DNA from 2 places in the Pseudoxanthomonas sp. JBR18 genome. Region 2 is predicted to be linked to the other one. Evidence: predicted binding sites of a transcription regulator. Region 2 holds the regulator's gene; the other holds the start of a gene.
What was found. Region 2 encodes FliA, which starts transcription of late flagellar genes. Its sites were predicted from a motif close to TAAAGTTTNNCNNNCNNNGGCCGATAA; they were not measured.

Region 1: a site for FliA is predicted at 11,559-11,585, ahead of PJ250_RS19020 (methyl-accepting chemotaxis protein). Genes of this name have one in related genera too.

What each region holds. Positions count from the first base shown of each region.
Region 1 covers NZ_CP116339.1:4,235,814-4,251,737, forward strand. Annotated here, with positions in the region: gene PJ250_RS18990 (putative bifunctional diguanylate cyclase/phosphodiesterase) at 258-2,342, shown strand; gene PJ250_RS18995 (catalase) at 2,661-4,745, shown strand; gene PJ250_RS19000 (hybrid sensor histidine kinase/response regulator) at 4,821-6,647, opposite strand; gene PJ250_RS19005 (hypothetical protein) at 6,826-7,074, opposite strand; gene PJ250_RS19010 (DUF6496 domain-containing protein) at 7,151-7,669, opposite strand; gene PJ250_RS19015 (GH92 family glycosyl hydrolase) at 7,971-10,337, shown strand; gene PJ250_RS19020 (methyl-accepting chemotaxis protein) at 10,426-11,445, opposite strand; gene PJ250_RS19025 (hypothetical protein) at 11,953-12,699, opposite strand; gene PJ250_RS19030 (alpha-ketoglutarate-dependent dioxygenase AlkB) at 12,815-13,387, opposite strand; gene PJ250_RS19035 (error-prone DNA polymerase) at 13,396-15,924, opposite strand, start outside.
Region 2 covers NZ_CP116339.1:3,685,552-3,701,475, forward strand. Annotated here, with positions in the region: gene PJ250_RS16690 (ParA family protein) at 1-149, opposite strand, end outside; gene motD (flagellar motor protein MotD) at 149-1,084, opposite strand; gene PJ250_RS16700 (flagellar motor protein) at 1,094-1,834, opposite strand; gene PJ250_RS16705 (O-antigen ligase family protein) at 2,238-3,449, shown strand; gene PJ250_RS16710 (UDP-glucuronic acid decarboxylase family protein) at 3,492-4,433, shown strand; gene PJ250_RS16715 (glycosyltransferase family 2 protein) at 4,430-5,359, shown strand; gene PJ250_RS16720 (glycosyltransferase family 2 protein) at 5,356-6,204, shown strand; gene PJ250_RS16725 (chemotaxis protein CheA) at 6,348-7,961, opposite strand; gene PJ250_RS16730 (protein phosphatase CheZ) at 7,965-8,573, opposite strand; gene cheY (chemotaxis response regulator CheY) at 8,573-8,965, opposite strand; gene PJ250_RS16740 (RNA polymerase sigma factor FliA) at 8,984-9,733, opposite strand; gene PJ250_RS16745 (MinD/ParA family ATP-binding protein) at 9,730-10,614, opposite strand; gene flhF (flagellar biosynthesis GTPase FlhF) at 10,601-12,268, opposite strand; gene flhA (flagellar biosynthesis protein FlhA) at 12,439-14,502, opposite strand; gene flhB (flagellar biosynthesis protein FlhB) at 14,520-15,656, opposite strand; gene fliR (flagellar biosynthetic protein FliR) at 15,744-15,924, opposite strand, start outside.

The sequences.
Region 1 (15,924 bases), 550 kb from region 2:
CGGGCAAGTGCCATCCGCACCCGCCTCCGATGCGGCCAGCCCGTATCCGAGGCTGATGAGAAGGTGACACAACGCGTCACCACGCTGGCCAAGCGCTCTGGGATGCCTCTTCACAAAAGAGTGTCGCGGCAGGCGCTAGGCAGATGCAGGCGCGGCACCACGCCGCTTTGCAGGGCCAAGGCGCTCCATGGCACGCTCCTTGCTGCTTTCTTCGGCGTCCCCCGCCTTTGGACGGCCCCCGGCCGATTCCAACCAACATGATCGGAACCTACAACCTTCCTCTGGTGCTGGCGTCCTTCCTGGTCGCCGGCATCGCATCCTATGTGGCGCTGAGCATGACCGAGCGCATCTCCGCCAGCGAGGGCGCCACCGCGCGTTGGTGGTTGGCCGGCGGTGCCTGTGCGCTGGGATTCGGCGTGTGGTCCATGCATTTCATCGGCATGCTCGCCTTCCGCCTGCCGATCCCGCAGGGCTACGATCTGCTGATCACCGGTTACTCCCTGCTGATCGCGGTAAGCGCGTCGGGCTATGCGCTGTGGATGGTCAGCCGCCCCACCCTGCCGATGAGGCAGTTGCTGGGCAGCGGCCTGATCATGGGTTCAGGCGTGGCCGCGATGCATTACGTCGGCATGGCCGCCATGCACATGGAACCCGGGATCGACTACGACCCATTGTGGTTTTCGCTGTCCATCGTCATCGCCATCGCCGCCTCGGTCGCGGCGCTGTGGATCTCCTTCGCCCTGCGCAGCGAGCACCGGCACCTGCTGCGCCTGCGCCTGGCCGCGGCGGTGGTGATGGGCCTGGCGATCGCCGGCATGCACTACACCGGCATGGCCGCCGCACGCTTTCCGGCCGGAAGCATCTGCGGCGCAGCCCTGGGCCGTGGCGTGTCCCCGCAATGGCTGGCCGCGCTGGTCGGCAGCTCCACCTTCGGCATCCTCGGCATCGCCCTGGTCATCTCGGTGCTGGACCGACGTCTGCAGGAGCGCACCGTGCTGCTGGCCACCTCGCTGGACAAGGCCAACCAGGAGCTCACCCACCTGGCCATGCACGACGGACTGACCCGCCTGCCCAACCGGGTGCTGCTGGAAGACCGTCTCACCCAGGCCATCGAGAACGCGCGCCGCGGCCAGCGTCGCTTTGCGGTGATGTTCATCGACCTGGACGGGTTCAAGGTCATCAACGACGCCTACGGCCACCAGGTCGGCGACCGGCTGCTGCTGCAGCTGGCCTCCAACCTGGTCGAAAGCCTGCGCGCTGAAGACACCGTCGCACGCCTGGGCGGAGACGAGTTCGTCGTGCTCACCGAGATCGAAGCACCGGAGGACGCGGCCACCATCGCCCACAAGCTGATGGAACTGGCGACCCTGCCGATGGAGGTGGACAAGACCGAAGTCGCGGTCTCGGCCAGCATCGGCGTGGCGATCTACCCTGAAGACGGCCGTCGCGCGCAGGACCTGCTAGCCAACGCCGATGCCGCCATGTACGCGGTCAAGGAACGCGGCCGCAACGGCTACCAGCTGTTCGAGCCGGCCATGAACCGGGGCGCGCACGAGCGCATCGCCCTGACCCAGGACCTGCGCCGCGCGATCGGGCGCGGCGAGCTGTTCCTGGACTATCAGCCCAAGGTCCAGGCCCCGGCTGGCCCGGTGATGGGCGTCGAGGCGCTGGTGCGTTGGCGCCACCCGGCGCGCGGCCTGATCATGCCCAACGACTTCATTCCGCTGGCCGAACGCAGCGGCCTGATCATCGAGCTGGGGCGCTGGGTCCTGGACGAGGCCTGTCGACAGATGTCGGAGTGGCGCGCCGAGGGGTATGCGCTGGGCAGCGTGTCGGTGAACCTGTCGCCTACGCAGTTCCGCTCCGACCTGCTCTACCACGACGTCAAGGCTACGCTGGCCCGCCACGCGCTGCCCGCCGCGTCCCTGGTGCTGGAGATCACCGAGTCGATGGCCATGCATGACCCGCAGACCAGCCTGGAGATCCTGCGCAAACTTTCCGACCTTGGCGTGAGCATCTCCATCGATGACTTCGGCACCGGCTACTCCAGCCTGATGTATCTGAAGAAGCTGCCGGCCAGTGAACTCAAGATCGACCGTGGCTTCGTGCGCGACCTGATACCTGGCAGCGACGACGAAGCCATCGTCTCGGCCATCGTCGCGCTGGGCCGTACCCTGGGCCTGCAGGTGATCGCCGAGGGCGTGGAAACCGCCGAACAGCAGGCGCTGCTGACCCAGTTGGGCTGCACCTCGCTGCAAGGCTATCTGCTGGGTCGCCCGGGCCAGCCGGGCATCGTGCGTACTGGCTTCGAAAGACAAACGGTCCAACTGCGTCGCGGTTGAGCCCCGCAGGGCTCGCCATGTGCCGACGGAGGGTCGGACCATGGCTGCGCACCATGGAAGGTGGCGCGCGAGCGGCATGGCGAATGCATCGGTGGCGTGAAGCGCGAGCGGCAACGGCGTCCGGTCTTATGCCAATGCCGCAGCCGGCTCGTGAACTGCCGGTGCAACGCCAAGCGGCATGACGACCTCGTCACGCCCCGCGAAACCGAAACCGACACGATGCGTGAAGACCGTCGCGCGAAAGCTCGACGAACCATTGACGCCCGCGCTCCCAGCATCGGGGGTCCTGCCTTCATCATCCCCCGGAGTTCCTACCCCATGGCCGATCGCAAGCAAGCCTCCAAGCCCGCCGCCCCGCCCTCCAACGATCAAGCCGGCCAGGGTGGCGAGCTCCACCAGCCCGCGGGCGGCACGCATCCGGCATTGACCACCAACCAGGGCATTCCGGTCAGCGACAACCAGAATTCCCTGCGCGCCGGCCCCAAGGGACCGACGCTGCTGGAAGACTTCGTTCTGCGCGAGAAGATCACCCACTTCGACCACGAGCGCATTCCCGAGCGCATCGTGCATGCACGCGGCACCGCGGTGCATGGCTATTTCCAGCTGACCAAGTCGCTGTCCAAGTACACCACCGCCAAGATCCTGACCGAGGTCGGCGAGAAGACCCCGGTCTTCACCCGCTTCTCGACGGTGGCCGGCGGCGCCGGTTCGGTCGATACCCCGCGCGACGTGCGCGGCTTTGCGGTGAAGTTCTATACCAAGGAGGGTAACTGGGACCTGGTGGGCAACAACATCCCGGTGTTCTTCATCCAGGACGCGATCAAGTTCCCCGACCTGATCCACGCAGTGAAGATGGAGCCGGACCGTGGGTTCCCACAGTCGGCCACCGCACACGACACCTTCTGGGACTACATGTCGCTCACCCCCGAGGCCATGCACATGGTGATGTGGGCGATGAGCGACCGCACCCTCCCGCGCTCACTGCGCATGATCGAGGGGTTCGGCATCCACACCTTCCGCCTGCTCGACGCACAGGGCAAGAGCACCTTCGTCAAATTCCATTGGCGGCCCAAGCTGGGGCTGCAGTCGCATGTGTGGGACGAGGCGGTGAAGGTCGCCGGCGCGGACCCGGATTTCCTGCGCCGCGACATGTTCGAGGCCATCAGCGCTGGCGACTTCCCCGAGTGGGAGCTGGGCGTGCAGCTGTTTACCGAAGAGCAGGCCGAGCAGTTCCCGTTCGACCACCTGGACTCCACCAAGATCATCCCCGAGGAAACCATCCCGCTGCAGATCATCGGCAAGATGGTCCTGGACCGCTGGCCGGACAACTTCTTTGCCGAAACCGAGCAGGTCGCCTACTGCCCGGCCAACATCGTGCCCGGCATCGACTTCTCCAACGACCCGCTGCTGCAGGGCCGGTTGTTCTCCTACCTGGATACGCAGCTCTCGCGCCTGGGCTCGCCCAACTTTCACCAGATCCCGGTCAACGCGCCCAAGTGTCCGTTCCACAACAATCAGCGCGATGGCCACATGCAGATGGGCACGCCCAAGGGCCGCGTCGCCTACGAGCCGTCCTCGCTGCAGGACGACAGCCCGCGCGAGACGCCGGCTGGCTTCACCAGCCACGCCACGGTGGATGATGGCGCCAAGGGTCGCGTGCGTGCTGAAAGCTTTGCCGACCACTACAGCCAGGCGCGCCTGTTCTATCGCAGCCAGACCAAGCCCGAACAGGCGCATATGGCCTCTGCCCTGGTCTTCGAGCTGTCCAAGGTCGAGACCCCGCATGTGCGCGCGGCGATCGTGGGCCACCTGCGCCACATCGATGCCGATCTGGCCCAGCGCGTGGCCGATGGCCTGGGCATGGACACGCTGCCTGAAGCGCCCAGCACCACCACCGAGGTTGTGGACATGGCGCCGTCACCGGCGATCCAGCTCATCGGCAAGATGAAGGACACCCTCAAGGGACGCAGTGTCGGCATCCTGGTCGACGATGGCTCGGACGCGGCCACGGTCAAGGCGCTGTCCAAGGCGATCGAGGACGCCGGTGCCATGGCCAAGCTGGTGGCGCCCAAGCTGGGCGTGAAGCTGTCCGATGGCAAGAAGCTCACCGCCTTTGGCCAGCTGGCGGGCACGCCGTCCTTCATGTTCGACGCGGTGGCCATCGTGCTCACCCCCGAGGCCGGCAAGAAGGCGTCCAAGGACAGTGCGGCGATCGACTTTGCCAGCAATGCCTGGGCGCACCTGAAGGCCATCGCCAGCGACGCCGGCGCCGCGCCGCTGCTCAAGGCCGCCAACGTCGGCAAGGACGCTGGCATCATCGATGCGTCCGATGCCAAGGCCTTCATCGCTGCGGCCAAGACCCGGCAGTGGGCGCGCGAACCCAAGCTGCGCATGCTGGCCTGAGCCAGCGCAACGGGTCTTCCGTCAGCAAACACAGGCAGGCCGCCCTCTCCGGGCGGCCTGCCTGCTCTTAGAGGTTCAGCGGCGCAGCGCCATGACCACGTCCAAGGCCTCGCGCAGCTTGGCCGCGGTGACCGGCTTGACCAGGTGATGGTCGAAGCCCGCGGCCCGGGTTTTCTCGCGATCTTCCTCCGCTCCCCAGCCGGTCAGGGCGACGATGCGCAGGTCCTGTCCATCGGGGCGCTGGCGCAGGCGCCGACAGACCTCGTGCCCATCCAGTCCCGGCATCCCGATGTCGGTAAACACCACGGCCGGATGCCCGGCCGCGACTGCGTCCAGGCCTGCCAGGCCTTCGTAGCAGGTCACCACCTGATGTCCCAGCGCCTGCAGCACCATGGAGATCGAGTCGGCCGCGTCGCGGTTGTCATCGATGACCACCAGCGTCAGCACGCTGGGGGCCGCCTTGGCCTGGGCATCGGCGGACGGCAGCGGCGTCCCGCTCGCGGCGTCGAGCGGGAGCTGGATGGTGAAGCAGCTTCCCTTCCCCAGCCCATCGCTATGGGCTTCGATGTGTCCCTGGTGCATCTCCACCAGTTCACGGGCCAAGGCCATGCCAACGCCCAGTCCGCCCAGGGTCGCGTCCCGACCGTTGTCGGCCTGCGCGAACAGCTCGAAGATCGTCTCCAGTTGGCTGGCTTCCATCCCTAGCCCCTGGTCGCGCACACGCAGGTGCGCCTTGTCCTTGTGTTCCAACAGCGAGAGCCAGACACGTCCGCCTTCGGAACTGAACTTGACCGCATTGGCCAGCAGGTTGCCCAGCACCTGGGCCAGGCGTGTGGGATCGATCCTGACCCACACCGGGCCGTCGGGCAGCACGCATTCCAAGGTGAGCCCGTGCTGAAGGTAATGCGGGCGGAAGGCTTCGGCCACTTCGCGGACCAACTGCACCAGATCGCGCCGCTCCAGGCGCAGGATGACTTTGCCCAGGGTGATGCGGTTGATGTCCAGCAGGTCGTCGAGCAGCTCCGTCATCTGCGCGATCTGGCGCTCCATCATGGGCGTGGCCGGATGACTGGATACGCCATGGCTACCGAGTTTCATGGCTTGCAAGCCACTGGTGATGGTCGCCATGGGATTGCGCAGTTCATGGGCCAACATGGCGATGAACTCGGTCTTGCGCCGTCCTTCCTCGCGCAGCGCGTCCTCGGCCCGCTTGCGCTGGGTGATGTCGCTGAACAACACGCCGACCTGACCACAGCCTGGCGCACCGACCGGAAAGGCATGGACGTCGTAGTAAAAGCCCAGCGCCGACGCCCCATGCTCGAACCGCTCTGGCACACCAAGGCGTGCGATCCGCCCGTAGGTTTCGAACCAGTGCGCCTCATGCGCCGGCGCGATTTCGCGCATGCGCCGACCAACCGCATCGACGATGCCGGTCACGCCCTCGAAAGCGGCATTGACCTCCAGGAAGCGATAATCGACCGCCTGGTCCTGCGCGTCGAACAACACCTCGATGATGCAGAAGCCCGACTCGATCGAATCCAGCAGTTGCCGGTACTTGTCGGCGGACTGCTGCGCACGCTGGTCGTGCATGGCACGGCCGCTCACGTCATCGAGCACGCCAAGCAAGCGCATCGCGCGTCCCTGGGCGTCACGTTCGATCACCTGGACACGGTCGCGCAGCCGACGCGCCTGCCCGTTCGCAGCGCTTACCCGATATTCGATGTCCAGGGGCTGCCCCGTCCGCAGCATGCACTCGTATTCGGCACGGGCGCCGTCCACATCGTCGGGCAGCACCGCATGCCACCAGTCAGAGGGGCCAGCTGGGTCGAGGCCAAGCAACTCGTACAGATGCCCGGGCGCAGTCCGCGGAATCGCATGCGCGGCACTGGCCTCATACAGCATCCCCGTAGGGCGTCGCGCATCGAACGGTGGCGCAAGCGCCGTCGACGCTTGAGTGGTACGGATGGAAGCCAGTGTCGTGGTCCTGCCTGCAGGTCGTGCCCGTTCGCGGGAGGGTAGCGACCTTCACGCTGAGACAACGTGAACGACACGTGCTCCTATCAAGGCACTTGCCCCCGCCTCACTTCGAGGGCGTCGTCGGGCTCGGCGCGGGGTCAGGTGCGTCGGAACGCGAAGGATCCGGCGCATGGCCGCGCGGCACATGCGGCATCCCCTCGCGCGAGGCCGGTTGCGACTGCGGGTCGTTGCGCTCGTCGTTGGTGCGTTTGCCAGGCTGCTCCCCGCGCTCCAGTGGCCCTGGCATCCGCGCTTGCTCAACTGCGTTGGTCGGGCGGCTCGGGTCCTGGCTTTGGTCGATGTTGTCTTTCATATGGATCTCCATAAAGAATCGAATGAGACACAGTTGGCAGGTGATACGCCGAGGTAGACCACAGACGCGAGCGGCATCAGGCGGCATTGCGTTTGCGGGTACGCGCGGCTTTCTTGGCGGCAGCCTTGCGAACCGCTGGCCCCTTGGTCCTGGCCGCCTGCTTGGCGGCCGCAGAACGACTGGCCTGGGTCCGCTTGCTCGCGGCCTTCTTTGCCTGACGCGAGAGGGCCTGTTTGCTCGCAACCTTCTTGGCCGACGACGAGGATTTGGCCGCCGTCTTCAGCGCTTTCTTGGCGCCCTTGGATCTGGCCGGTGAGGCGCGCTTACCGGCCTTGCCCGATTTCGCGGCCTTGGTGTCCTGTGCGGCCTTGCGCTTGACGGACTTGGAGGCCGTCTTTGACGGCTTGACCTTGACCCCGTCACGGCGCGCCTTGGACAGGCCGATGGCGATGGCCTGCTGGGTGCTCTTCGCACCGTGCTTGCCCTCTCTAAGATGATCGATTTCCTCGCGGACGTATTCGCCCGCCTGGGTCGCTGGAGACTTGCCCTCGCGTCGATCCTGCGCGGCGGCCTTACGTGTGCGTTGTTCGGGCATATCGGTCCTCGTGCACGAAGTGGCGATACCAAGACATCATGCGTCGTGGCCCGGTGAGCCGAAGGTGGAGTCCATACGATTCAATGCACACGGCTGACTAACATGCAGCCAAGCCATCGCCGACCCACATGCGCGGACACCCGCCCGCTTTCCGGGTCGGCGCCTCTCGCCGCCGCCAAAGCTTGGCTAAATCGTTTTAGGTTCAGGTCTCATCCCTCGCGGCGCCTTGAACGCAGGGCTGCATGACGCGATCCAACCGTGCTAGCGTTCATTTCTCGATCACGCTTTCCGGGAATGGGCCATGCGATACCCACACCGCGCTCGCCAAGGCATGCGCGCGATTTGTAACGTTTTAGCTTGCGCAGCGCTGCTGGCGTCCGGTGCGGCCGGCGCCGCGTCGCTGACCACCGCGCAGGAACAGGCTTTCGCGGCGGTCGATCCTTTCATCGGCAGCGGCGGCGAGGGTCACACCTTTCCCGGGGCCACCCTGCCCTTCGGCATGGTCCAGCTCTCGCCCGATACGCAGATCAAGTCGCGCAAGGACGGCTATGGCTGGGCCGCCGGCTACCGCTACAGCGACCACACCATCGTCGGCTTTTCGCATACCCACTTCTCGGGATCGGGCCACTCGGACCTGGGCGACTTTTTGGTCATGCCGACCACCGGCGAACTGCAGCTCGAGCGCGGCGACGTGGACAAGCCGGGCAGCGGCTTCACCTCGCGCTTCGACCACGCCACCGAAACCGCGCAGCCGGGCTACTACGCCGTGACCCTGGCCGACTCGGGCGTGCGCGCCGAGCTGACCGCCACCGCGCGCGTGGGCCTGCACCGCTACACCTTTCCGAAGGGCAAGCCCTCGCACGTCATCCTGGACATGCGCACCAGCATGTACGACTACCCGGGCAAGGTGCTGTGGTCGCGGGTGCGCATCCGCCCGGACGGCACCATCACCGGCTTTCGCGAGACGCGTGGCTGGGCGGCCGGGCGCCAGCTGTACTTCGCCATGCGCTTCTCGCGCCCGGTAACCGCGCACACGCTCAACGACACCGAGCAGAACGTGATCTACAAGGGCTTCGCCCCGCCGGCAGCCGATGATCCGTCCAAGCGCGCGCAGATCGAAGGCCGCCAGCCGGTGGCCAGCTTCGACTTCGGCGATGGCGGCGGTCCGGTGCTGGTGAAGATGGCGATCTCGCCGGTGAGCGAGGACAACGCCGTCGCCAACCTGGAGGCCGAGGCCCCGGCGTGGGACTTCGATGGCGCACGCGCCGCCGCCAAGCAGCAATGGGCCACGGCGCTGGCCGCGGTCGACGCCCAGGGCAGCAAGCAGCAACGGACGCAGTTCTACACGGCGCTGTACCACAGCTTCCTGGGGCCAACGCTGTTCATGGACGTCGATGGCCGCTATCGCGGTCCGGACAACGCCGTGCACCAGGCCAAGGGCTGGACCAACTACTCCACCTTCTCGCTGTGGGACACCTACCGCGCCCTGCACCCGCTGCTGACCCTGGTGCAGCCGCCGCAGCACACCAACGACATCGTCAACTCACTGCTGGCTTCGCGCCGCGAGAGCCCCTACGGGATCCTGCCGGTGTGGGCATTCAACGGCCTGGAGACCTGGTGCATGATCGGCTACCACGCCGTGCCGGTGATCGCCGATGCCTACATGAAGGGCATCCGCGGCTATGACACCACCGAGGCCCTGGACGCGATGGTCGCCAGCGCCGACTATGGTCCCTACGACGGCATCGCCCAGTACCGCGAACTGGGCTATGTCCCGATCGATGAGGAAGGCGAAGCCGCGTCCAAGACGCTGGAGTACGCCTTCGACGACTGGACGATCTCCCAAGTTGCCAAGGACATGGGCAACGCCAAGGTCGCCGCCGAATTCACCCAGCGCGCCGGCAACTGGAAGAACGCCTACGACCCGGCCACCGGCTTCATGCGCGCCAGGAAGCGCGACGGCGCTTTCCGCGAACCTTTCGATCCCACCGCCAGCGGCTATGGCACCGACTACACCGAGGGCAATGCCTGGCAGTACTCCTGGTACGTGCCACAGGACGTGGCCGGCCTGGCCAAGGCCCACGGGGGCGCCGACAAGCTGCTGGGCATGCTGGACCAGGCCTTCGATGCCAAGGTCGATCCGAAGGTCTTCGAGCACATGGAGGACATCACCGGCCTGATCGGCTGGTATGCGCACGGCAACGAGCCGGGCCACCACGTGTCCTATCTGTACGCCTACGCCGGCCAACCCTGGCGCACCCAGCAGCGCTTGAAGCAGATCATGGACACCCAGTACAAGGACACGCCAGACGGCCTGGCCGGCAACGACGACCTGGGCCAGATGTCGGCCTGGTACGTGTTCACCTCACTGGGCTTCTATCCGGTTACCCCGGGCAGCAACCAGTACGTGATCGGCCGGCCGTTCCTGCCCCGGGCCACGCTCAATCTGCCCAACGGCAAACGCTTCACCGTGGTGGCCGACGCGCTGGACGCCAAGCATACCTATGTGGGCAAGGTCACGCTGGATGGCAGGCCGCTGGACCGCGCCTACGTCACCCACGAGGAGATCATGGCCGGCGGGGAGCTGCACTTCACCATGCAGGCCGAGCCCAACAAGACCTGGGCCACGGACCTGAGCAAGCTGCCTTATTCGCAATCGGCCCAATAGGCGCGCACGTCCAACGCCGAAGGGCCGCAGGTGCAGCATGCGGCCCTTCTCCCATCGGCACGCCACAGGGCATGCCGGGCGAGCGCGCCTAGAGCGACTGCAGGATCAGCGAATGCCAGCCTGTGCTGTAGGTTTCGTAGCCGGGCGAAGCGGCATGGGCGATGCAATGCACACGGCCATCGAGATCGGCCAGCACCGCGCCGCGGGCTTGCTTGAACAAGGCCTCACGGCCAGCAAAGTCGATCCGCTCCTGCAACATGCGCCCAGCCGAATCGGCCAGGACCTGCCCACGCCCGTCCACGATGCACACCCGGGTGCGAGTCCACTCCTGCGCCGACAGCGGCGTGCGCTGGACGACCGTCTGGGCCAAGGCATCCCAGCGAAACACGATGCCCAGCACACCCAGCACGCGTCCGTCGACCCGCCCGCCATCACGCACCGTGCAGGCGTACACCAGGACGCGTTCGCCGTCGGCCAGCGCGCTGGGGTGCACGTCCTGGAAGCCGAACTCCTCGCCGCTGCGTGTCCGCGAGGCCTCCTGAAACCAGGCCTGGCCGGACACGTCGCTCCCCACCGAGTCGTATTGCCGCGGTCGGCCGTTGGCCAGGACCCGGCCGTCGGTGCCGGCCAGCACCAGATCGAAATAGACCGTATACGAGTCCAGGATCTGGCCCATCCGGCGTGATGCGTGCGACAGCGCCTCGTCGCTGCGGCCCTGGCGCGCAGCGGCGACCACGGCGGCGTCGGTGGCCCACCAGCGCACGTCGCAGCTGCGCTCGTAAAGATTCCGGTCGATCAGATCGATGTTGCTCAGGGCCAGTTCGCTCAGCCGGGTCTGACGCACGCCATCGTCCAGCCGTTGCAGGGTCTGGCGCATGTCGGCGCTGGTCGTGGCAGCGACCTTGTCCAGGTCCAGGGTGGCGTCTGCGACGCGCCGGGACAATACGTCCATCTCCTGCGCGATGACACTGAAGCCGCGGCCGGCCTGACCGATACGCGCAGATTCGATTCGCGCATTCATGGCGATCACGTGGGTGGTGCGGTTGATCTCATCGATCCGCTGTAGCGAGCGTCGCAGCTGGATCAGGAGTTGATCGGAAAGGCCCACCACAGAACGGATGTGATCATCGATTCCCACCGCTGTGGGCGTGCCTGCAAGGTTCATTTGCGCTGTCGGTGGGAGGGAGGGAGGGGACAGCAAACGCAATTTCACTTGAACACTTAACGGCCGCCGATCGCGCACCTTGAGACGAACGTGCTCGGCACACGCACAGCCACTGAACTAGCTCAGCGACGACCTGCCACGGCTTGCCTCGCGGGCGTCAGCACCCGGGTCACCCGTGTGCCGCTCAGGCCACGCGCTGCGCGAACTACAGCCCCGGGATGGGGTCGTGGGGCTGGCCAGGCTGCCGCTCCGAGTCTTCCTGCTCGCGCCCGTCGTGCTCGGCAGGGACGTGGCCGGGCATGGGCACTTCGGCGTTGGGATCCATGTCGGAAGAGGGAACCGGTTGTGCAGGCTGGTTGGGCACGGCGGGAGACCTGGGCGATGGAGTTCCACACAGACTGCGCCAAGGGATGTCAGTGTCCCGCCTGCAAGGCGTGAAGCGCTGAGCGCTTACAGGCGCGGCGCGCTGGCCTGATTGAAGTTGGCCGGCAGGCTGCCGAAGGCGTCGGCCGACATCGGCGTCGCGGCCTGCTCGGCGTTGCCGCCCAGGTTCAACGCGCCCGAATGCGACTGGGCCGGAGCGGTCCACGGCTGGCCCGCCGGCTGCACCAGGGCCATCGTCGGCGCCGGCTGACGCAGCAGACGCTCGGCCCGGGACTGCAGCGCCGGACTGGAGACGAACACGAAGATCCCCGCCATCGCCAGCGCGCCGGCACTGATCGCGGCCCGCAATGGCCAAGCCGGACGTGTGGCTTCGCGCAGGCTCATGGCGCGCAGGGCCGCGCGCTCGGCATAGACGTCCACCACCGGCAATGGCTGGTCGGCAGCGGCCGGATGATCGGCCATCACCAGGTCGCCGTGGCGCAGCGCGGCCTGGTGCGCGGCGACCGTAAAGCCACCTTCGCCGATGAGAAACGCACGTTGCGCGCCCACTTCGAAACGCTCGGCCGCCAGCTGCTGGACCGCACCCTGCGCCAGCGCACCGTGGCGCCGTGCGTAAGCGTGGACCAGGACCTGCTCACGCTCCTTGGTCAGCAGCAGCGCGGTGTCCGGCGCATTGGCCGAGGCGGCTGATGCGGCAGGCAGCACTTCGACGGCGTAACCAAGCGCGCGATACGCCTTGGCCAGACGCGACGCGGCTTCGTCGGCCACGCCGCGACCGGCGCGCCGATCGCGGGAGAATGTGATGCCTTGCATGGTATGGCGCCCCTGTTCCGTAGGTCTTCGTAGAAGACCTACGGCCTGTGTAGTCAAGACTTGAGGGGTCCACAAGCAAGATCCCGTGTTGGATCACCGAACTCCCAACGGCGTCTCACTCGGGACGTGCGCGGAATACCACACTCATGCGCGGCGCCACAGCCTGGCGCGTCTTGGGAATGCCGTGTTCGTGGGTCATCTGCGAGGCATGACTCATGACCAGCAGGCTGCCCGGGGCCAGGTCCAGCGCCCAGGTGCGGCGTCTCCCTTCCCGCGCCCGGATGTGCATGCGCCGCGTGCCCCCCAGTGACAGCAGCGCGATGGGCTGGCCCGGTTGCAGCGTGTGCAGCTTGTCATGGTGCATGGCCACGCTGTCGCGGCCGTCTCGGTAGAAGTTCATGCCGACACCGGTGTACGGCGCCGGCACCCTCCCCTGCACCAGGGACAACATTTCAGCCAACGGCAGTTGCGCTGGCAGTTCATCGAGCCGATAGCCGGCACGCAGGCGCGGGACATCGACGATGCGGTCGTACATCGGCCGGCGTTCGTGCTGCCAGTGGGCGTGGTCACGCAGGGCCTCGAACCAGCGCGTGGCCGTGTCCGGATCGACGACATCCGGCCAGTAGCGCATCCCGCCCTCGGCATCGTCGAACACCGTGATCGGCGCCGGCGCGAACAGGTCGTCCATGAAGGCGTTCAATGGAAATCCCGTGACGGCAGCGACAGTTCGCCCAGCAGCTCGCTCATGTCGCGCAGATCGCCGGCGATGAGGTGTTCGACACCATCCACGCGCTCCCAGCGCCCGCGCACCGCCAGCAGCCGCGACTCCAGCAGCGCGCGCCGGCGGCGTATCGCCAGGTGCGACCAGACGATGACATTGATCATGCCGTGCTCGTCCTCCAGCGTGACGAAGATCGTGCCCTTGGCCGTGGCCGGGCGCTGGCGCTGGGTGACCAGCCCGGCCACGTGCACGCCGCTGCCGCTGGCCCGGCCCTGCAGCTCGCGCAGGCCGAGGATGCGCTGGGCGCGCATCTGCGGGCGCAGCAGCGCCATCGGATGCGCTTCCAGGCTCAGGCCCACGCTGCGGTAGTCGGCGGTGATGTCCTCGCCGATGCGCGGCGCAGGCAGGTCGATGCGGCGCTCTGCCGGGCTGCCGGGCAGCAGCGGGCGGCGCCGTTCGATCCCGGCCACCGCCCAGCGCGCGGCATTGCGGTGGCCGACCAGGGATTGCAGTGCACCGGCTTCGGCCAGGGCGGTGCGGGCCTTGTCGTCGAGTTGCGCACGCAGGCTCAGGTCCTCGACGCTGGAGAACGGTCGCTGCGCGCGCGCAGCCACGATCGCCCTGCCCGCCAGTTCGGACAGGCCGGCGACCTGGCGGAACCCCAGGCGGATGTCCGGCTGCGCCTCTGGCTCGTCCTGGCTGCGCCACGGCCGCCCACCGACGAGCGTGTTGTCCCAGTCGCTGTGCAGCACGTCCACCGGCAGCACGTGGACCGCCTCGCGCGCGGCCCTGCCGCGGCGCGCGTCCTGCACGATCTGGCTGGGCGAATAGAAACCCATCGGCTGGGCATTCAACAGCCCGCAGGCAAACGCCGCCGGCTCGTGCCGCTTCAACCAGCAGCTGGCATAGACCAGCTTGGCAAACGAGGCTGCATGGCTCTGCGGGAAGCCGTAGGAACCGAAGCCTTTGATCTGCTCAAAGATCTGGTCGATGAATTCGGACGAATAGCCCTTGCCCGCCATCAACTCACGGATGCGCACACGATGCGGCTCCATGTCCCCGCCACGCCGCCACGCCGCCATAGAGCGGCGCAGCTCATCCGCCTCATGCGGCTTGTAACCAGCATGGATCACCAGTTCCATCACCTGCTCCTGGAACAGCGGCACGCCCAGGGTCGGCCCGAGGATTTCCTCGACGCCCTGCGATGGATACGTGGGCTGCTCCAACCCCTGCCGCCGCCGCAGATAGGGATGGACCATGTCGCCCTGGATGGGGCCGGGGCGCACGATCGCCACCTCGATCACCAGGTCGTAAAACTTCGCCGGCTTGAGCCGCGGCAGCATCGCCATCTGCGCGCGCGACTCGATCTGGAACACGCCCACCGTGTCGGCCAGCTGGATCATCTGGTAGGTCGGCGCGTCTTCTTTTGGAAGGGTGGCGATCTCGTAATCGCGCCCGCGATGCACGCGCACCAGGTCCAGGGTCTTGCGGATGCAGGTCAGCATGCCCAGCGCCAGGCAGTCGACCTTGAGCATGCCCATGGTTTCCAGGTCGTCCTTTTCCCACTGGATGATGGTGCGTTCGGCCATGGCCGCGTTCTCCACCGGCACCACCGTGGACAGGGTCTGCTCGGCGATCACAAAGCCGCCCACGTGCTGGGACAGGTGCCGGGGCTTGCCCTCCAGTTGGAAGGTCAACGCCAGGATCTTGAGGATCAGCGGATTGGCGGTGTCGAAGCCGGCCTCGGTCAGGCGCTGCTCCATCGGCGTGTCGCCATTACCCCAGCCAAAGCAGTTGGCCAGCAGCGAGATCTGGTCCGGTGGCAGGCCGAAGGCCTTGGCGACATCGCGCACCGCGCTCTTGCCGCGATAGCTGATGACCGTGGCCGCCAGCGCGGCGCGGTGCCGCCCGTACTTCCGGTAGACGTACTGGATGACTTCCTCGCGCCGCTCGTGCTCGAAATCCACGTCGATGTCCGGCGGCTCGTTGCGCGCCTTGGACAAAAAGCGCGAGATCAGCAGTCGGTTCTCGTCCGGGTCCACCGCGGTGATGCCCAGCGCGTAGCACACCGCCGAATTGGCCGACGAGCCACGCCCCTGACACAGGATCTGCTGCGAGCGCGCGAAGCGCACCACATCGTGCACGGTCAGGAAGAACGCCTCGTACTTGAGCTCCTCGATCAGCGCCAGCTCTTGCTCGATGTCGCTGCGCACCTTGGCCGAAAGTTTCAACCCGCGATCGTCCCAGCGCGCGCGGATGCCGGCTTCGGTCAGTTCGCGCAGGTAGCTGGTGGCGGTGTGCCCGGCTGGCACCAGCTCGGCCGGATAGTCGTATTGCACGTCGCGCTTGAGATCGAAGCCGCTGCAGCGCCGGGCCAGCGCGACGGTGGCCTGCAGCAGTTCGGCCGGATAGATATTGCCCAGCGCCCGGCGCGAGCGCAGGTGGCGCTCGCCATTGCGGAACAGCTGCGCGCCGGCCTCGGCCAGCGGCACGGTGTGGCGGAT
Region 2 (15,924 bases):
ATGTCGAAGGCCCGCGTCAGTGAGGCGTGCGGGTCCAGGTCGATCAGCAGCACGCGCTGGCCCTGAAGGGCCAAACCGCGCCCGAGCGCGAGGGTGGTCGTGGTCTTGCCGACGCCGCCCTTCTGGTTGGCAATGGCCCAGATGCGCATCAGTTCACTCCTTCAATTGCAGCAGGGACGACGGCCGGCGCCCGGGATGCGGGTGCGGCGTCGACGGGGGTAGGGGTGGCCGGCGCGCCGGTCGCCAGGACCGGCTGGGGCGCCGGATCCTGCACCGAGGCACCGCCATCGGCCAGGATCACCAGCAACACGCGGCGGTTGGCGTTGCGGCCGGCGGGGGTGGCGTTGTCCGCGCGCGGGCGGAACTGGCCATAGCCGATCATCGACAGGCGCGCCGGGTCCACGCCCTGGTCGGCGAACAGGTGCACCACCGTGGCCGCGCGGGCGGCCGACAATTCCCAGTTGGAGGGGAACTGAGCCGTGGCGATGGGGGTGTTGTCGGTATAGCCTTCCACGCGCACGCCGTTGGGCGCGTCGCTGAGGACCGCGGCCAATGCGTCAAGGGTCTGGCGCGCGTCGTGGCCCAGCGTGGCCGAGCCGGCGCCGAACAGGATGTCGCTGTTGATCTCCACTTCGATCCACAGCTCCGAGCGACGCACGGTGATGAGCTTTTTATTAATCAGTGGCGACAGGGCGTGGCTGAGCCGGCTGGCCACCGCATCGAGCTGGCGCTGGGCGCGATCCATCTGGCCGCTGTCGCGCAGGGACACCGGCGTGGTACGGCTGCTGGACAGGCGATTGGGATCAGGCACCGAGAGCGGCGGGCTGGACTTGATCGGGGTGGGACGCTCGCCGCCGGAGCCCTGCAGCGCCTGGTCGCCCACCTGCACCGGGGCCATGGTGTGCGGCTGGCCGCCGAACGCGGTGCGCATGGCATCGGCCATGACCCGGTACTTGGCCTCGTTGACCGTGGACAGCGCATACATGACCACGAAGAAGGCCAGCAGCAACGTCATTAGGTCGGCATAGGGAATGGCCCATGCCTCGTGGTTGGCGTGTTCTTCGTGGGAGCGCTTGCGGGCCATATGCAGGACCTAATGCAAGAACCCGGCCAATTTGGCCTCGATGTTGCGCGGGTTCTCGCCCTGGGCGATGGCGATCAGCCCCTCGATGAGCATTTCCCGCTCGCCGCTGCTGTGCTGGATCACGCTCTTGAGCTTGTTGGCCATCGGCAGGAACAGCAGGTTGGCCGAGGCGATGCCGTAGATCGTCGCGGTGAAGGCGGCGGCGATGCCGTGGCCGAGCATGCTGGGGTCGGCCAGATTCTTCATGACCGCGATCAGGCCCAGCACCGCGCCGATGATGCCCAGCGTGGGCGCATAGATGCCCATGCCCTCGAACACCTTGGCGGCGGCCAGGTCGCAATGCTCCTGGCCCTCCAGGTCGATCTCCAGCATGTGCCGGATGGCCTCGGGCTCGACCCCGTCCACCAGCATCTGCAGGCCCTTGCGCACGAACGGATCGGCCTGGCCGCCGACCTGGTCTTCCAGGCCCAGCAGGCCGCTGCGGCGCGCGGTGTTGCTCCACTCCACGATCTGGCCGAGCAGTGCGTCGCGGTTGTTGGCCGGCGGCTGGATCACCCAGCGGGCGATCTTGAAGGCCCGCCGGAACACCGCCGGCGGGGTATGCACCAGGATGGCCGCCACGGTCCCGACGATCACGATGACAAAGGCGGCCGGCGACCAGAGCGCGGCGATCCCCGCGCCCTTGAGAATGCTTCCCCCCACCAGCGACGCGATCGCCAGCAGCAGGCCGGTGAGACTGAGCTTATCCATGCAGACGGTATCGGCACCATGCGCGCTGACTTGATACGCAAGCCAGGCCGAGCGTGCGCGAGCGTCGGAAAACCGGCGCTGGGGCTCATGCCGCCGCGGCGCCGTCCGCTAGGTGCAAGCGAATCGCGAGCAAGCCCGGAAGCGCCCGGCATTGGTCCACACAATCTCGTCGATTATTCCTTAAAATCGAGATGCGTCAGCCGATCAACCCGCCGAAATGAGCCTGTGAGCCCCTCAATACGCACCGCCCCGTTCCGCTCAGCACAGACCTGCAGTCGTGGCGGTTCCACGCCGAATTGGACGAGTCATTGAGCAGACTTGCTGAATTGATGAGGTCGGGTGCGCGTTGATGGATGAGAGACAAGAGGTCGGTGGCGGAGGCTGCCGGCCGAAGTCCGGGCTCATGGCCAGGCGCGACCGACCGCTGAATTGGCGATCCGTTTGTCGGGCGCTGTTGGGCATCGGCCTGATCTGGCTGATGGTCGGGATGGCCTTGATGCCGTCCGCGATCTCCTTCAACCCGGGCCGCGGCTTCCAGCGCAGCCTGTTCGTGTTGCTCTATCTTCCTTCGTTGATTTTGGTGCTGGCCGACAGGGCGCAGGTCTGGAGGCGGGCCTGGCAGCAACCTGTGTTCAAGATTTATCTTCTGCTGTGCGCGTGGGCGCTACTGACCCTGGTGTGGGGCAAGGCCGAGCGGCCGGGCAATGAGATCGGTCGACTCTGCACCGTGACACTCTTCATCCTGGGATGGCGCGCCTGGGCGGGACAGAGCGGGGTGGCTGAGAAGCGCCTGCTGCTTTTGAGTGGTCTCTTGATCGGCGGCTGTGCGTTGTTCTACAGCATCCGGTTCATTCTGGGCATGCCGCATGCGGGCGAGGGTGCGCGCATCGCCGCCGCGGGGGTGGTAGGGACTCCGAACTATGCGGCCGCGTACATGGGTGTGGCCTGTCTGTGGTTAGCACAGGTGCCGCTGGGCCGGAAGGGCGGGGTGTGGCAGTGGTTGCGTGGCATCGCCGTAGCGGCGCTACTGGTGTTCATCGCGCTGACCCAGTCTCGCAGCATATGGGCGGCCTTGCTGGCCAGTGTGCTGCTGGCTCCCCTGTGGACCCCCGGCCGACGCAGCCGCTGGGTCGCGCTGACTGCGGCAGTGCTGGTTGTGCCAGCTAGCCTGGCGGCGCTTCCGATCCTTCTGCAGCGTGGCGTCTCGTTCCGGCCGCAGATATTCCAGCAGGCGATGAGTCTGGTCGGACACCATCCCCTGGGCGGTCAGGGCCTGGGAAGCGATTTCCTCCTGCACGTCGGGCGGGAATCTTTCACTCATAGCCACAATCTTTTCACGCAGGCAGCGATCCAGCTGGGTTTGCCAGGCTTGACCTTATTAGTTTCGCTCTGGGTGGCGGTGACGTGGCAAGGATGGCGCCATCGCAGGGACTGGCGCGGTCGGTTGATGTTGTCGCTGTGGTTGTTCGCTACGGTTGCCCTGCAATTCGACATGCCCCAGCTGCTCGACAGCCCACGACCGGGTTGGTTGTTGATCTGGTTGCCCGTGGCACTCGCGCTTGGGTTGGTCGATCGATCGCGCCCGCCGGATTGGTCACGGCGAGACGTGCAGTAAACTGGCCGCCATTTCGCTGGCATCGGATCTAGATCGACTGTCATGAGCAGAACATTGGTGACCGGCGGAGCCGGATTCTTGTGCTCAAGCTTGTGCGACCGGCTGCTGCAGGACGGGCATGACCTGTTATGCGTCGATAATTTCTACACCGGTTCCAAGCGCAACATCGCGCATCTAATCGGCAACCCCTATTTCGAGTTGATGCGACACGATGTGACTTTTCCGCTTTATGTGGAGGTCGATCGCCTCTTCAATCCGGCCTGCCCGGCTTCGCCTGTGCACTACCAGAACGACCCGGTGCAGACCACCAAGACTTCGGTTCATGGCGCTATCAATATGCTGGGTCTGGCCAAGCGCCGCGGCGCGCGGATTCCGCAGGCGTCGACGAGCGAGGTCTATGGTGACCCGGAGATCCATCCGCAGGAGGAAAGCTATTGGGGCCGGGTCAACCCGATCGGCGTGCGTAGTTGCCACGACGAGGGCAAACGCTGCGCCGAAACCCTCTGTTTCGACTACCACCGGCAACATGCGCTGGACATCAAGGTGGTGCGCATCTTCAACCCCTACGGCCCGCGCATGCAGCCCAACGACGGGCGGGTGGTCAGTAATTTCATCGTGCAAGCGTTGCGCGGCGAAGACATCACCATCTACGGCGATGGCAGCCAGACCCGCAGCTTCTGCTATGTCGATGACCTGATCGAGGCGATGGTCCGCACGATGGAAACGGGTCCGGAGTTCACCGGCCCGGCCAATATCGGCAATCCGAGCCAGTTCACGATCCGCGAACTGGCCGAGAAGGTGGTCAGCCTGGTCGGAGGCCGCTCGCGCCTGTTGTTCCAGTCATTGCCCTCGGACGATCCGCGCCAGCGGCAGCCGGATATTGCCCTGGCGCGCGAGGCGCTGGGTGGCTGGCAGCCCACGGTTCCGTTAGATGATGGGCTCAGGCACACGATTGCCTACTTCCGCGAGCTGCTCCACGCATGAGTCAGGCTCAAACCCCGTGCGTCTCGGTGGTTGTCACCAACTACAACTATGGCCACTTCGTCTGCGAGGCAGTGGACAGCGCGCTGGCGCAGCATCATCTGCCGTTGGAAGTGATCGTGGTGGATGATGGCTCTACCGACGGTTCGTTGGAACTGTTGCGCGAACGTTACGGCGAGGACGCACGGGTGAAGCTGTTGCCGGGTGTCAACGGCGGACAACTGTCCGCTTTTGTGCGTGGTCTGGCGCAGGTCCAGGGTGAATGGGTGTGTTTCCTCGATGCCGACGACCGCTGGGGCGCGGACTATCTGAGCAGCATCGTCGGTCTTATAGGACATCGCCCCGACGTGGACTTCGTGTTCTCTGATGTATGCCTGATCGGCAATGAGCAGGGTCGCCAAGGGTATGCCGATCAGGCACTGGACCTGGGCTACACTGCGTTGAGCACCTGGGTAACCGGCTACTGGCATGGCGCACCGACCTCGGCTCTGGCGATGCGGCGCACGCTGGCCCAAGAGGTATTGACGCTGCCGGCGGAGGTGGTCGCGCATTGGCGCATCTCGGCCGACAACGCCTTGGTGTTCGGGGCCAGCGTGCTGGGCGCGCGCAAGTACTATCTGCCGACCGGTCAGGTCGATTATCGCATCCATGGCGGCAATGGCTGGTGGCACGACCAGGCCAGGGCCGGTCAGTTTGCCGCCAAGTTCCGCTCGCGCAGTTTGATCAACCTCTATGCGCAGCGCATGCGGCTGGATGTGCTGGCACTGGATCTGGTCAAAATGGAGTTCCAGTCACGGCCCCAGACTGACTGGGTGCACGCCAGTCACTATGCCAGGATCGCGCTGCGCGGCAGCGCGCCCTGGTGGAAGCGTGTCGAGCGTGCGCTGGCGATCCTGCGACGTGGACTAAAGGGGCGACGCCGGGGATGAGGGTCTCCCTGATCATCCCAGTGTACAACTGGCCGCAGGCGTTGGCGCGCGTGCTGGACAGCGTAGCGGGCCAGCGCCGGCTGCCGGACGAGGTGATTGTGACCGACGATGGCTCAGGCGACGACACTTCGGCGCTGGTGGCCGAAAGCGCCCGCAGCTTCCCCGTGCCGTTGCGCTATCTGTGGCAGGACGATCTGGGCTTTCGCGCCGCTCGTGCGCGCAACCGCGGCATCGCGGCCGCATGCGGAAATTACATCATTCTCATCGATGGTGACATGCTGCTGCACCCTGCATTCGTCGCTGATCACCTGGCCTTTGCCGAACCTGGGTTTTTCCTCCAGGGAGGGCGGATCAAGGCCACCGATACCGCAACCGCGCGCCTCTTGGACGGCCAATCGCCTGTATTCGCTCCGTGGTCGGCCGCCGACTTCTCCGCCTCCGATGGTCTACGTCGGCATTACGCATGGCACGCTCCGCTACTGGCTCGCTGGAAGACGCGCAGCAGCAGTGGCGGCCGGGTGATGAGCTGCAACATGAGCTTCTGGCGCGAAGACCTGCTGAAGGTCAACGGCTTTGACGAGCGAATGGAAGGCTACGGCGCGGAAGATCGCGAGTTGGCGGCCAGGCTGGGCAACGCCGGGATCCGCCGGCGCGCGCTGAAGTGGGCTGCGCTGGCGGTGCACCTGGAGCACCGTTCCCGGGCACAGCCAGACGTGGACGATATGCGCCTGCCCAACAACCGCCTGTTCCGCGCCACCCAGCAGGAGGGCCTGGTCTGGTGCGAGCGAGGCATTGCCGATCACTTGGTCGAGCTCGGCGACGGTGATGCTTCAGACCGCGCATGAGACGGGCCCCAGGCGCCACGAGATAACGTCGATGGCCAGCAGGGCACCGAAGAACGCTGTCATGCGCGTCAAAGCGGCGCGGGATGGACTATTCACGACGGGTCGCGGCCTCGCTGAGATGCGGGGCCGCTTGAGGGTTCGGATCAGCTCCGCAGGCCGTCCACGTCCAGGATCAGGGCCAGGCGGCCGTCGCCGATGAGGGTGGCACCGGCATAGCCGGGCAGGCCTCGCAGGGAACGCGGCAGCGGCTTGATGACCACTTCCTCGCGGCCGCGGACCTGGTCGACGACCAGGCCGACGCGGGATTCGCCAGCCTGCAGTACCACCACGGTCAGCAGCGGGCAGCTTGGGGCATCCAGGCCCAGCCACTGGCGCAGGTCCACCAGCGGCAGGGTGTGCGAGCGGCGGTCAAGCACCGCGCGGCCGTCGAACCAGCCCAGCGAGGACTGCGGCGCGTGCAGCACCTCGACCACGCGGGCCAGCGGCAGAGCATAGACGTCCGCGCCAGCCTGGACCAGCAAGGTGGGCAGGATTGCCAGGGTCAGCGGCACGCGGATCAGGAAGCGGCTGCCGCGGCCCAGTTCGGACTGGATGGTGATCTGGCCGCTGAGTTCGCGGATGCGGGACTGGACCACGTCCATGCCCACGCCGCGTCCGGAAATGTCGGTGACCTCGGTCTTGGTCGAGAAGCCCGGCAGGAAGATCAGGTGCAGGCATTCCTCGGTGCTCAGGCGCGCGGCGGCTTCCGGATCGATCAGGCCCTTTTCGCGGGCCTTGGCGCGCAAGCGCTCGGGATCGATGCCGGCGCCATCGTCCTGCACCTCGATGCTGACGTAGTCGCCTTCCTGCTGGGCCGACAGGCGCACGTGGCCGCTGCGCGGCTTGCCCGAGGCCTCGCGCAGGGCGGGCGCCTCGACGCCATGGTCGATGGAGTTGCGCACCAGATGGACCAGCGGATCGGCCAGGGCCTCGACCAGGTTGCGATCCAGCTCGGTGTCGGCGCCGACCAGTTCCAGCTCGACTTCCTTCTCCAGGGTGCGGGCGACATCGCGCGCCACCTTGGGGAAGCGCGAGAACACCTTGCCGACCGGCTGCATGCGGGTGCGCATCACCGCGGTCTGCAGGCGCGCGGTGGCCACGTCCAGGCCGCTGACGGCGCGATCCAGTTCTTCGTCCTTGAGCCGGATGCGCAGGGTCTTGAGGCGATTGCGGGCCAGGACCAGTTCGCCGATCAAGTTGACGATGGCATCCAGGCGCTTGGTGTCCACGCGGACGGTGTGCTCGGCTTCGGCCGGTTTGGCCGCCGCGGCCTGGGCCTTGGGCGCGGCAGGCGCCGGCGCCGCCACGGGCGTGGGTTTGCTGGGCGCCGCGGCCGGGACGTCGCCGGCCGCGAACTGCGCGATCAGCGCCGGCGGGGCCGGCGTGAGCGGCTGTCCGCCGGAAAAGGCGTCCAGCATGTCCTTCAGGTAGTCCAGCGACTGCTGGGCGGCGTCGAAGTGGCGCGCCTGCAGCGTGGTCTGGCCGGCGCGCGCCATGCCCAGGGTTTCCTCGGCGGCGTGGCACAGCTCGACCATCGGGTGGATCGCCAGGAACCCGGCGCCGCCCTTGAGCGTGTGGAAGCCGCGGAACACGGCGTTGAGTTGCTCCGAATCACCGGGCGCCTGTTCCAGCGCGACCAGCTGCTCGCCCAGGCGCTCCAGGATTTCCTGGGCCTCGATGATGAAGTCGGCAGCGATGTCGTCGGGAACGGCGCTCATGGCTTACAACCCGAGGTTGGAGAGCAGGTCATCGGCGTCGTGCTGGGACACGCCGTGCTTGTCCAGGCCGGCCAGGGCAGGGCCCGCCAGGCCATTGGCCACCGGCGATCCCTCCTTGGGAGGCAGGCCCAGCGCGCCGAAGCCTTCATGCACACGGCGCACGATGCCGGCCACGCGGCGGATGATCTGTCCGGTCAGGTCCTGGAAGCTCTGGGCCAGGGCCATCTCGGTGAGGTTGTGGCGGATGCGGTCCAGGATTTCGCCCTGGTCGGCGTTCAGGCCGCCGGCGCGCAGCTGGTCGGCCAGGGTGCGGCATTCCTCGGCCAGGTCTAGGGTGCGGTGGCTGGCCTGTTCGGTCATGGCCACCACGTGGTCCAGGCGCGAGCAGGCATCGTCCAGCTCGCCGGCTTCGCTCGGCACGGTGGGCAGGTCGCCCAGGGCCTGGCCCAGGTCGCGTGCCAGCCGGCTCAGCCCCTGCATCATCGGCTTGGTGCGCCAGGCGGCCAGGGTGTCGATCTCCACCCGCCAGGCGCCCTCGTCGCCGCTTTCCAGCGCGTCCAGGGCCCGCTGCAGGCTCTCGATGAGCGCGCCGCGCTCGGTCGTGGCGTTCATCAGGCGGCCGCTCCCAGGCGTTCGAAGATCTTGCCCAGCTTTTCTTCCAGGGTCTGGGCGGTGAACGGCTTGATGATGTAGCCGCTGACGCCGGCCTGCGCCGCCTCGATGATCTGCTCGCGCTTGGCCTCGGCGGTGACCATCAGCACCGGTAGGTGCTTGAACTTGTCATCGGCGCGGATGTTGCGCAGCAGGTCGATGCCGGTCATGCCGGGCATGTTCCAGTCGGTGACCACGAAATCGAACGGCGATGCCCGCAGCGCCGCCAGGGCGCTGTTGCCGTCTTCGGCTTCGGCGGTGTTGGTGAAGCCCAGATCGCCGAGCAGATTCTTGACGATACGTCGCATCGTCGAGAAATCGTCCACGATCAAAATCCGCATGTTCTTGTTCACCGCTGACTCCTAGGTTCTTTAATCTTCGTCTTCGAGGCCGGAATCGGCCATTTCGAATGCCTTGAGGCGACCGCGCAGGCGCACGGTGGCCTGGCCGTGGATCTGGCAGACGCGCGATTCGCTCACCCCCAGTACGGCACCGATTTCCTTCAGGTTCAACTCCTGCTCGTAGTAGAGCGAGAGCACCAGCTGTTCGCGCTCGGGCAGCTGCGCGATGGCCTTGCCCAGCTCGCGGCCGAATTCCTGCCGTTCGAGCATCTGCTGCGGATTGGGCCCGCCCTTGGCGACGGTGTCCAGCTCGCCCTGGTCCTCGATGCGCGACTCCAGGCTGAGCACGTGCCCGCGCGAGGCGTCTTCCATCAGGCGCATGTAGTCCGGCAGGGGCATGTCCATCGCCGCGGCCACCTCGTTGGGGGCGGCGGCGCGGCCGGTGGCCTGCTCGATCTTGCGGATCGCGGCGGCCGCGTCGCGGGCGCGGCGATGCACCGAGCGCGGCACCCAGTCGCCGCGGCGGATCTCGTCGATCATCGAACCGCGGATGCGGATCGAGGCGTAGGTCTCGAACGAGGCGCCCTGGTCGGCGTCGTAGCTGCGCGAGGCCTCCAGCAGGCCGATCATCCCGGCCTGGATCAGGTCGTCGATTTCCACGCTGGCCGGCAGGCGCGCGGCCAGGTGATGGGCGATGCGGCGCACCAGGTCGGCGTGCTGGGTGATGTAGTCGTTGTCGTTGTTGCGCTGGACGGCGCGGTACTGGGCCAGGGCGCTCATGCGGCCACCCCCGGGCGGATCATCCGCTCGACGAAGAACTCCACGTTGCCGCGCGGGGCGGTCGGGGCCTGCCAGCGGGCGGTGCGGCGGGCGATTTCGGCGATGGCCTGGGCCGAGGGGCTGGCCGGGTAGGCCCTGACCACCGGCTGCTGGCGCTGCACCGACAGGCGCAGCCAGTCGTCCTGCGGCACGCAGCCCAGATAGTTGAGTGACACATCGCCCAGGAACTTCTCGCAGACCCGGCCGAGCTTGTCGTACAGCAGGCGGCCTTCGTTGGGGTCGCGGACCATGTTGGCCACGATCTGCACCCGGTCCACGCCGCGCTCGCGCGAGAGGACCTTGATCAGGGCGTAGGCGTCGGTGATCGAGGCCGGCTCGTCACAGACCACCACCACCGCATCCTGGGCGGCCTGACAGAAGGTCAGCACGCTGTCGGTGATGCCCGCGGCGGTGTCGATCACCATGACATCCAGGTCGCGCTCCAGCTCGGAGAAGACGTTGATCAGCCCGACGTGCTGGCCCGGGGCCAGCTCGGCCATGTGCCGGCGGCCGGAGGCGGCCGGGACCACCATCAGCCCATTGGGCATGTCGATGATCGACTCTTCCAGGGTGCAGCGGCCGGCGACCAGGTCGGCCAGCGTGTAGCGGGGCGTCAGGCCCAGCAACACGTCGACGTTGGCCAGACCCAGGTCGGCGTCGAGCAGCAGGGTCCGCTTGCCCATGTCCGCAAGGGCCATGGACAGGTTGACCGACAGGTTGGTCTTGCCGACACCACCCTTGCCACCGGTCACGGCGATGGTCCGCACCGGGCCCAGCGGCTCGGGTCGGGTCGCCGACAGGGGGAAGGCGTTGGTCAGCTTGGCGTAGTCACGCGACTGCATGGGTCTGCTCCGGGATACAGGGCTTATCGGCATCGCGCCGCAAATCTTCAAGGCGCAAAACCAGGCTGGGGGCATTGGCGCGGTGCAGGTCGTCCGGCACGTGCTGTCCATCGGTCACCCAGGTGATGGGGAGGCGGTGATCCACGACCACCGACAGGGCGCTGCCAAAGCGTCCGGTCTCGTCGAGCTTGGTCAGGATCACGCCCTGCGGCGCGGCCCCGGCGAAGCGGCGCACCACCTCGTCCAGGTCCGAAAAGTGGGCATTGGCCGGCAGCACCAGCAGCGAGCGGACCGTGCGCGAGGCGCGCAGCCAGTTCAGCTGGGCGGCCAGGGCGCGGTCGCGCTGGCCCAGGCCGGCGGTGTCGATCAGCACCAGCTTGTAGTCGGCCAGGCGCACCAGCAGCTGCTGCAGGGAGGCGTCGCTGTCGGCCTCGTGCACCGCGATGCCCAGCTGGCGGCCGTAGCTGTGCAGTTGTTCGCGGCCGCCGACGCGGATGGTGTCGGTGGTGACCAGGGCGATGTCGCGGGCGGCATGGGTCTGCAGGAAGCGCGAGGCCAGCTTGGCGATGGTGGTGGTCTTGCCGGCGCCGGTCGGGCCGACCAGGGCGATCACGCCGCCTTCTTCCAGCGGGTCGCCGTGGGCGATGGGCAGGCGCTGGGACAACAGGCCCAGCATCAGGCCGCGGCCGCGGTGCAGCTCCAGGTCGGCCGGGATCTGCATGACCACATCCCGGATCAGGCCGGCATCGAAGCCGTAATCGTCCATCAGCTCCAGGGCCTGGGCGCGCACGGGCGACCCGCGCAGGCGCTCGTCGGTGAGGCGGTTCATCTCACGCTCGATCATCTGGCGCATCAGGGCCAGCTCGTCGCGGAGTTGGCTGAGTTGGGCGTCATCCTGCGGCTTGGGGAACACCGGCGCGGCGGGAAGGGGGGCCACTGGAGCGGCGGCCACCGGTGCCGGGGCGGCAGTGGCGACCGGCGCAGCGGCCATGATCGCCGGCTCGGCCTGGACCGCGGGCGCTGCCTGGATCGGCGCGGGGGCCGGGACGGCGGGTGCCACCGGCGGGGCGGTGACCGGATCGCGCGGGAAGGCGGCCACGGCCGGGGCCGGCGCGGCGGCGGCCAGTTCCTGGGGCTGGACCGGCTGCATGTATTCGGCGAACGGGCGCGGCGCGGCGGGCGCGCGCACCGGGACGGCCGGCGACTCGACTTCGGCTTGGGCAACACGCGGAGCCGGCGCCGGCGCGACGGGGCGGGCCGGGCGGGAAGCCACGGTGGCCGTCGGTGCGGGGGCAGGCGCGGCCTGCTCGCGGGGCTGGCCGCCCAGGCGACGCTCGGTGATGGCCGCCATCATGGCCATGGCCGAGTTGGGGGCTGCCTCGGCGGGCACGCGCGGGGCCGGGTTGGCCGCCGAGTAGCTCACCTGCGGCGGCACCGGCGCAGTCGGGGCGGGCATCGGGGCGCTGGCCGGCTCCGGCCGCACCGCGTCCAGGGCGCGCTGGACCAGGGCCTCGTCGTAGTTGCTGGCGGCCACGATCTCGATGCCTTCCTCGGTGCGGCGATTGGAGAGGATCACCGCGTCAGGGCCATGTTCTTCGCGGACCATGCGCAAGGCGTTGCGCATGTCGGGAGCTACGAAGCGCTTGATCTTCATGAGCGGAAACCGGAATGGGTGGAAGGGAAGTGGAGCGGGGTGGAGCGCGGTGCGTGATCAGGGTGCGTCGATCTGAGGGCTGAGGGCGTCGCCGATGTCATCGTCTTGTCGTCTCCACGTGCCGGGCCGGGTGGCGGCGCCGGTTTTCAGTTGCACGGGGAGATCGTCAATCAGCTGATCGTCCCCACCAATTTCAAACGTTTGTCTTCTGGTACTTCGCTGTAGGACAGGACCGAGAGTGCCGGGACGCTGTGCCGGACCAGGCGGGCCAGGGCGGCCCGGACCTGGGCCGGGACCAGCACCACCGCCGGCTCGTTGCGGGCTTCCTGCTTGGTGACGCAGTCGGCCAGGCTCTGATGCAAGCGCTCTGCCAATCCGGGCTCCAGCGCAGCGCCGTTGCCTTGGGTGGAATCTTGCAAGACGCGTTCCAATTGCGGAGCCAGGGTGAAGACCGGCAGTTCCGGCGACATGCCGGCGATTTCCTGGACGATGAAGCGGCCCAGGGAGTTGCGCACGGCAGCGGTCAGCGCGCCGGGTTCCTGACTCTGCGGGGCATGCTCGACCAGGGCCTCGACGATCTTGCGCAGCTGGCGCACCGGGATCTTCTCGATCAACAGGTTCTGCAGCACGCGCACCACCACCGACAGCGGCAGCGCCTTGGGGGTGAGGTCCTCGACCAGCTTGGGCGCGCTCTTGGCCAGGGTGGCCAGCAATTGCTGGACTTCCTCGTGGCCGAGCAGCTCGGGGGCGTGCTCGCGGACCAGGTGGGACAGGTGGGTGGCGATGACGGTGGCCGGGTCGACCACGGTGTAGCCCATGGTCTCGGCGTAGGCGCGCTGGTGCGGCTGGATCCAGATCGCGTCCAGGCCGAAGGCCGGGTCCTTGCCGGGGATGCCGTCGATCTTGGCCAGGGCGCCACCCGGGTCCAGGGCCAGCTCGCGGTCGGGGTGGATGTCGGCGGTGGCCACCGGCACGCCATGGACCAGCAGGCGGTAGGCGCTGGCCTGCAGTTCCAGGTTGTCGCGGATGTGCACCGGCGGGATCAGGAAGCCGATGTCCTGGGTCAGCTTGCGGCGCACGCCCTTGATCCGGGCCATCAGTTCGCCGCCCTGGGCCTTGTCCACTAGCGGAATCAACCGGTAACCGACCTCCAGGCTCAACGGATCGATCGGGCGCAGCTCGTCCCAGCTCAGCTCGGCGCTGGCCTGGGCCGCGGCGGTGACCTCGGGCTTGTCGGGGGCGGACTTGGCCTGCTCAAGGGCCAGGCTGCGCTTCCACATCTTCCAGCCGATCAGGCCCAGGATCAGGGCCAGCGTCAAGAAAGCGACATTGGGCATGCCCGGGATCAGGCCGACCAGGCCCAGGATGGCCGCGGCCACGGCCAGCGCCTTGTGCTGGCCGAACACCTGGCCGACCATCGCCCCGCCCATGTCCTGCGAGCGCGAGGCGCGGGTGACCAGCATGGCCACCGCCGAAGACACCAGCAGCGCCGGCAGCTGGGCGACCAGGCCGTCACCGATGGACAGCAGGGTGTAGGTGGCCGCCGCCTCGGTGAAGGGCATGCCGTGCTGGAGCACGCCGACGGCCAGGCCGCCGAGCAGGTTGATGAAGAGGATCAGGATGCCGGCGATGGCATCGCCTCGGATGAACTTGCTGGCGCCGTCCATCGAGCCGTAGAAGTCGGCTTCCTCGCGCACTTCCTCGCGCCGGGCCTTGGCTTCCTCACGGGTCAGCAGGCCGGCGTTGAGGTCGGCGTCGATCGCCATCTGCTTGCCGGGCATGGCGTCCAGGATGAAGCGCGCGGTCACTTCCGACACGCGCCCGGCGCCCTTGGTGATCACCACGAAGTTGATGATCGTCAGGATGGCGAACACCACGATGCCGACCGCGTAGTTGCCGCCGATCACGAATTCGCCGAAGGCCTCGATCACCTTGCCGGCCGCGCCGTGGCCGCCCTGGCCGTTGAGCAGGATCACGCGGGTGGAGGCCACGTTGAGCGCCAGGCGCAGCATCGTGGTCATCAGCAGCACGATCGGGAAGATGCTGAACTCTAGCGGACGCTGCACGTACACCACCGCCAGCAGCACCATCAGCGAGATGGCGATGTTGAAGGTGAACAGCGCATCCAGGACCGGGGCGGCCAGCGGCACGACCACCATGGCCAGCATGGCCAGCACGATCAGCGGGGCGCCGAGCCCGTGCTTGATCATGTCCATGACCTTGCGCGGGTTCATCTGGGTGACGGGCTTGCTCATGGACGGCGGCTCCCCGGAGCGAATTCGTCAACGTCGATCGGTGGCAGGGGCGGCATCGGGCCGGCGCGCCAGGCGCGCAGCTGATAGACGTAAGAGAGGATCTGGGCGACGGCCGCGTACAGTCTCACGGGGATTTCCTTGCCGAGTTCCCCTTCTCTATACAAGGCGCGTGCCAAAGGCGGCGCCGTGACGATGGCCACCCGGTGCTGCTCGCCCAGTTCGCGGATGTTGAAGGCCACCTCGTCCACGCCCTTGGCCACCACGGTGGGCGCGCGCATCTTGCCGCCCTCGTACTTGAGGGCTACCGCGTAGTGGGTCGGGTTGACCACCACCACGTCGGCACTGGGCACCGCCTCCATCATCCGGCGCTGCGACATCTGCATCTGCATCTGCCGGATCTTGCCCTTGACCTCGGGGCTGCCCTCGGACTCCTTCATTTCGCGGCGGACTTCCTCGCGGGTCATCTTCAGCTTCCGCGTGTAGTTCCATTTCTGGTAGGGCGCGTCGATGGCCGCCAGCAGGGCCAGGGCCCCGGCGGTGAAGGCCAGCAGGCGCACGGTGAACCCCAGCCCGTGGGTCATGGCCTGCTCCAGCGGCAGGCGCAACAAGCCCTGCAGTTCGTCCAGGCCCCCGTAGATGCACAGCCCGGCCGCGCCGCCGACGAAGGCCACGCGCAGCAACGACTTGGTCAGCTCGGCCAGGCTCTCCGGGCCGTACAGGCGCTTGATGCCGTTGAGCGGGTTCAGCCGGTTCAGGTCCGGGACCAGGGACTTGCTGGAAAAGCGCAGGCCGCCCATCAGCACCGGCCCGACGAAGCCGGCGATCAGGCAGACGATCACCAGCGGCACGGTGATCCAGGCCAGGCCCAGCAGCAGGTGCCCGGCGTAGGCGAACAGTCCGTTGGGATCCTGGCGAATGCCGGCGATGTCCGGGCTGAGCGCGTCCTTCATCCACAGCACGGCCTTGGCTGCCAGGGTGTGGGACATGCTCATCATGGCGAAGATGCCGGCGCTGAACACTGCGGCGGTGGCCAGCTCCCGCGAGCGCGGGATGTTGCCCTGTTCACGGGCTTCGCGGAGCCGTTTTTCGGTTGGCTGTTCTGTGCGTTCGCCGGCGTCTTCGTTTTCGGCCATGGCAGCGGGGCAGCCTGGGAGGGGGAAGGATGCCCCTCATCTGCAAGCGCCGTTCCACACGCGCCCGGCGCGGGCCAGAACGACGCGTCAGGCGGTGATCTGGCGTGCCGCGTCGAAGGCCGCGTCGAACATGCGCTGCACCGGCGGGCCCATCTCGCCCACCAGCACCGCCAACAGGGCCAGGCCCAGGATCACCGCCACCGGCAGGCCAAGCTGGATCGGGTTGAGCGCCGGGGCAGCCTTGGACAGGGCGCCGAAGGCCAGGTTG